DNA from 2 places in the Psychrosphaera haliotis genome. Region 1 is predicted to be linked to the other one. Evidence: riboswitches for the same ligand, from Rfam matches in the RefSeq annotation. Region 1 holds a riboswitch; the other holds the start of a gene.

Region 1 (3,184 bases):
AGCGGAATATTAAAGTGAACAAAGGTTGGTACAACGGTATCCCAAATGTGATCATGTTGACCATCTACATTTAAACCCGATGTCGGGCCTAACGTTGAATCTGAAGCTGGCGAACCAGCATCTCCTAATGCGGCCGATGCGCCAACAATGGCAGCTGTTGCCATTGGCGAAAACCCAAAAGATAAAGCCAAAGGTACGTATATAGAAGCAATAATCGGAATAGTTGAAAACGATGAGCCAATTCCCATTGTTACCAATAAACCGGTCACTAACATTAATGTAGCAGCCAATAATTTATTATCACCAACCATATTTACCGTTGACGAAACTAATGAATCAATAGCACTTGTAGCCTTCATAACTTCTGCAAATCCAGCGGCAGATATCATAATGAAACCAAAAACGCCCATGATCATCACGCCTTTGGAGAACACATCCTGAGTCTCATCAACCTTTAAAACACCACCAGCAATGAATACAGCTAAACCGGTTAAAGAGCCAATAATAACGGAACCTGTATAAAGCTGAATTGCCAAAGCAGCAATAATAGCCACTAAAGCTGTTAACAAGTGCTTAGGTTTAATGGATACTTTTTCAGGCTCTGCAGCCAATATTTTTTCCACTGAATAACGTCGTTTACCTTTGTAGCTGATAAAAAGAGCCACACATAAGCCTACAAACATACCAAACACCGGTATCGCCATAACTAAAGGTAATTGGCTAACTTGAATATCAACACCATTATCCACCAGGTTTTGAAACAATATTGTATTCAAAAATATCTTGCCAAAACCAACAGGTAACAACATATAGGTTGCTGTCAGGCCAAAAGTTAATAAACAGGCTACTGCCCTTCTATCCAACTCTAGTTGAGCCATAACGTGTAATAATGGTGGTATAAGAATTGGAATAAATGCGATGTGAACCGGAACTGCGTTTTGGGAAGAAATAGCTGCCAATAAAATACTCGCCATTAAACCCGCTTTTACCCACAGCGTGCTGGTTTGTTTCTCAGTTTGGGAGTTAATTTTACCTATAATTTTTTCAGCTAAAACATCGGTAACGCCCGACTTGGAAATAGTAACGGCAAATGCACCTAGCATCGCGTAGTTTAAAGCGATAGCAGCTCCACCACCCAAACCGCTTGTAAATACATTTACGGTTTCAATAAGACCTAACCCTCCGATTAAGCCACCTACCATCGCACTCACAATTAGCGCTAAAACAATATTAACGCGAACTAAACTCAACCCAACCATTAACAAAACAGCAACAACAACGGCGTTCATGACACACTCAAAAAAAGACAAAGAGAACTAATTATTACTGAATTAGTTAGTGAGTAGCCAGCTTTAAATCATAAAATCACATAATTAATACGATAGGAGTAATAACAAAACGTTTTCATCAAGTTCCCCTGTAGCCTGCCAGATCCGCTCTAGTTTGTAATTTGATAAAAAACGTAGTGAAACTAATCCCTTGCGTATACAAATTGAATCGCTTAACATCTTTTCGACTTGTCGGAGTGCCATTAGTATTTTTGTAATGGCTGAGATCGCTTAAGCGGGATCCGTAGAACCTGATTCAGACTAATATCTGCGAAGGAAACAAGGGAATACACTCTCATTTTAATAGTGTCGGCTGTAAAGCACGTATTAATTTGGGTATGACATACCTCCTGTATATCTACACTCCGTCTTTTGTGCTCATTCTTTGGGCTAACTTACGAAAGGCAGAAACCAATGACAAAATTAACTCGTCGCGAACGTCGCGAACAAGCCGAGCAATTCCTAATTAATTGTTCAAATCAACGCTTTCCAAATTCAAAAAAAATCTATGTTGACGGTAACATCTACCCAATCAAAGTGGGTATGCGCGAAATAGCTTTGACTGATTCACTTATTGGTGGCACTAAGGAAAAGCCGGTACTTGAACCCAATGAACCCATCCAAGTATACGACACCTCAGGCCCTTACACAGATGAACAAACTCCCATTAATGTGCACAAAGGGTTAGATAAGTTACGTGCTAGTTGGATTGAATCTAGGGACGATACAGAAATTCTTTCAGGTGCTACTTCTGGCTACTCACAGCAGCGTTTAGCAGACGATGGTTTGGATCACATTAGGTTTGAAAACCTACCCAAAGTAAGAAGAGCATTGCCAGGTAAAAACGTAACTCAAATGCACTATGCCCGCCAGGGTATTATCACCCCAGAAATGGAATACATTGCTATTCGTGAAAACCTAAAAAGACAAAACCTCAAAGATGAAGTGTTAACTCAACAGCATACTGGCCAAAGCTTTGGAGCGGTAATTGGCAGTAAAGATATGCCTGAAGTAATAACTCCAGAATTTGTGAGAGACGAAGTTGCACGTGGCCGGGCAATTATTCCATCAAACATCAACCACCCTGAAGCCGAACCTATGATCATAGGCCGTAATTTTTTAATCAAAGTAAACGCTAATATAGGCAATTCGGCGGTAACCTCATCAATCGAGGAAGAAGTGGAAAAGCTTGTTTGGGCAACCAAATGGGGCGCTGACACTGTAATGGACTTATCAACGGGACGATATATTCATGAAACCAGAGAGTGGATCATTCGTAACTCTCCAGTTCCAATTGGTACGGTGCCAATTTATCAAGCGCTAGAAAAAGTAAATGGCGTGGCTGAAGACTTAACCTGGGAAGTTTTTAGAGACACATTAATAGAACAAGCTGAGCAAGGTGTTGACTACTTTACTATTCATGCTGGTGTGTTGTTGCGATATGTCCCAATGACAGCAAAAAGAGTCACTGGAATTGTTTCAAGAGGCGGTTCAATAATGGCGAAATGGTGTTTGTCTCATCACAAAGAAAACTTTTTATATACCCACTTTGAAGATATCTGTGAAATTTGTAAGCAATACGATGTTTCATTTTCGTTGGGTGATGGCTTGAGACCCGGCTCAATTGCTGATGCAAATGATGAAGCACAATTTAGCGAGTTGAAAACGTTAGGCGAACTAACAAAGATTGCTTGGAAGCATGATGTACAAACCATAATTGAAGGTCCTGGTCATGTGCCTATGCACATGATCAAAGAAAATATGGAACAACAATTAGAGCATTGTGGGGAAGCACCTTTTTATACCTTAGGTCCATTAACTACCGACATAGCTCCAGGTTATGATCATATAACCTC
Region 2 (3,184 bases), on a different contig from region 1:
ATATTGAATATTTGTTTCAACACCATAGTTAGCACCATTTGGCGTATTAGAAACATAACCTACAAACTCTGGTTGCTCACCTAATTCACGAACTTCCGCTTCATTGGTAAACCACTGCTTGATTTGCATGTCGTGTCGGCTAGAGTAAAACACTACGGCACTGGCTTTTACACCACGGTCTGTATTGTTGTAACGCATACCTAATTCAACGTTGTTTAATACTTCTGGATCAAAGCTACCATTCTCTCGAAGTAAATTGTAGTAACGCTCTAGGCCTGGTTCGTTTAATTTACTTAAAGCTTCGCCGTTAGCACCACCAGACTTAAATCCACGACTTAAACGTGTATAAACCATAGTGTTTTCGTCATACTGTTTGGTCGCCGTTAAATGGCCGCCAATCATAGTGTCCGAGGTACTTTCGTTGACTAAGTTAGAGTCTGAATAGTCGCCATCGTGGTTTTCGATTCGTAAACCTGCAGAAATATTAATGTCGTTTGTTAGCGCATAACGTTTTTCACCATAAATAGCGGCGTTTGTTTGCTCATAGTTACTAACAAAGTTATTTGATAACCAAGTGTATTCACGTGTTAAATCAACGTCTTTAGATTGAAAATAAACACCGGCAACCCAGCTTTTATCTTTGCTTACAAACCTGATATCTGCTTGATTTGCTACACGGTCACGCACATAGTTGTCGATGGACGAATAACCATCTTCGTGAATGCCAACAAATGTCCAATCTTCGTCATAACCGTAGGCTAAGTCTGAATCGCTATGACTTAACATCACGGTAAGGTCGGTGTTTTCAAATCCGGTATACGTTGTATTAACACCTAATGCTAAAGTCTCTTGTTTATCTTCGCCAGGCTCGTCCGACAATGTTGTACGGTCTTGGTCTAGTGAAAATGCGTCATAACCGTTATCAATGTCAAAGTAATGCAAAACAAACTGTGAAGTCACTTCGTTGTTAAACTCTACATCTAACAAGCCTCTAAACGACAATTCATTAATGTCATTTGTATCGTCTTTGTTCAGTGTTTTGTTTTCAACAAAGCCGTCACTTGTTAGCTGGTTTAACGAAAAACGCCCTTGTACATCAGAATTGAATTCCGTGCCTGCGGCAATACCTACATTAAACAAGCCGTAATTACCGGCTTCTACACGAAAGCGGTTAGCGGCGTTTTCTTGAGGTTGCGTGCTATACATATTAATGAAGCCGGCCATTGCGTTTGCTCCAACGCTACTACCTTGTGGCCCTTTGTAAACTTCTACTTGGCCAATATCAAACAAGCCAGCGGCGGTACCAATACCCGAGTAATCAATACCGTCTATCGCCATACCAACAGATGGGTTTATTGGATCAACAAACTGGCTACGTTCGCCAATGCCTCTAATTTGGATAAAACGAGCACGAGAAGCACCTGCGGCAAAGTTCACATTACCAAGTTGCTGTAATGCGTCTTGTAAATGGCTAGCGCCTGATTGCTCTAAGCTTTCTTGCGTTAAAACTTGCAACGAATTTGCGGCTTTGCTTTCTGGAGTGGGTAAAAGTTCACCCTTTACTTCAATGGTTTCAATAGCGTTGTTTTTGCTTGTTGGCTCTGCGGCCAAACTGAAAAACGGAAGTGCGGTTAATACTGCAATTGCAGTTTTATTAAGTGTCATATTTGGATCTCTTGTAGATAAAATTAACAAAAGACCCGGTCGTAAGCGCGAGTAGTCCTGGATTTACCATCCCTACGCCGGTACAAGCCGGATCAGGTTCTAAGGGTCCGATTAACGTCTCAGTATGTCGCTTTTACACGCATACACCCCTTGGTGTTTCGGGCGCCATTCTATTGATTTAAATAAAAAATGCTAGCCCTGTTTAATTTAAAATCATTCCAATGTGTGGAATATCATCTTCTAAATACATTTCTGTCACGGTTTCAAAACCCACAGATTCATAAAAATTTTCTAAATGTTGTTGTGCCGAAATTTTGCATTTTGTCGTTGGCCACAAACGCTGAACCTCCGCTATTGCTGCTTCCATCATTGGCGCTGCTAACTTCTTTCCTCGGTATGAATCGGTAATTAATACTCGGCCAATGGCACAGTACTCATCATACGCAATCCCTTTTGCAATAAGCCTACAAGTTCCAACCAATTGGTCACCGTCATAAGCAAAAAGTTGATAACAATCAGGTAGTTTATCAACGCCATCCATATCTGAATAGATACAGGTCTGCTCTACTACAAATACGTCTGAACGTGCCTGCAAAATGTCATACAGCTCGGTCACTGTGAGTTCGGCAAACGCTTTTATCTGCCATTGGATATTACGATCGGTCATACATTTAAGTTCTTTTTATTCACTAGTCGATAATGTAACCACGTTTATCGCAAAAATAACAGATAGACTTGGTTTTTTAGCCACCTGTAAGGTATTCTGCGGCCTCATATTTAATCAATTAGGTTAACGCACTATGACATCACATTTAATTCGCTCTGGTTTTCTTCTCGCATTTTCACTTTTTTTAATGCCTGCCTTCGCTAATGATGACGTGAAGGAATTAGAGTGGTCTGATTTAGAACCTAAAGATTATGTGAAAGCAATTCCTACCATTGAAGAAATTGGTCATGCTATGGCCGGTCCTCAATCTATCAATGCCCCCGTTGTAAAAGAACTAGATGGTAAAACCGTTAAAATTCCTGGATTTGTTGTACCGCTTGAAGGTGAAAATGAATTGGTAACGGAGTTTTTATTGGTTCCGTATTTTGGTGCTTGCGTACACGTTCCACCACCGCCGTCGAATCAAATTATTCATGTCACGTTTAAAGAAGGTGCGCCAGCCTCGTCAATGTACGACCCAATTTGGGTGACGGGTAAAATAGCGACGGAAACGTGGAGTGGAGAGCTAGCTCAAGTGGGCTATACGATGAAAGGCATATCCATTGCCCCTTACGATGACTTTTAATTAGTCTCGTTTTCGAATAATTTCGTTTTCCAAGTCGGTAAACTGCTCAGTTACTTTTGCACAGACAACTCGAACATTGTAAGCCGACATTTTTGGGTTAAATTCACCGTTTTGACAGTAAGTACCATAAAAGGTCATTAAGTCTCTGGAGCTTTTGGTAATTTCTTTAACGTATTCCTCTTCGCGAGGCTTAAATGAATCAAATTGCATACTGATTTCATTATAAA

The links. A riboswitch is a leader RNA that binds a small molecule or an ion and turns the genes downstream of it on or off. The one in region 1 is predicted to bind thiamine pyrophosphate.
Region 2: it holds a riboswitch for thiamine pyrophosphate, as region 1 does, so the genes downstream of both, ABD009_RS13465 (TonB-dependent receptor) here and thiC (phosphomethylpyrimidine synthase ThiC) in region 1, are expected to answer to the same signal.

What each region holds. Positions count from the first base shown of each region.
Region 1 covers NZ_BAAAFQ010000007.1:396,748-399,931, reverse strand. Annotated here, with positions in the region: gene ABD009_RS11430 (Na+/H+ antiporter family protein) at 1-1,289, opposite strand, end outside; TPP riboswitch at 1,512-1,624, shown strand; gene thiC (phosphomethylpyrimidine synthase ThiC) at 1,743-3,184, shown strand, end outside.
Region 2 covers NZ_BAAAFQ010000011.1:93,683-96,866, forward strand. Annotated here, with positions in the region: gene ABD009_RS13465 (TonB-dependent receptor) at 1-1,665, opposite strand, end outside; TPP riboswitch at 1,718-1,826, opposite strand; gene ABD009_RS13470 (GNAT family N-acetyltransferase) at 1,868-2,332, opposite strand; gene ABD009_RS13475 (DUF3299 domain-containing protein) at 2,466-2,957, shown strand; gene ABD009_RS13480 (hypothetical protein) at 2,958-3,184, opposite strand, start outside.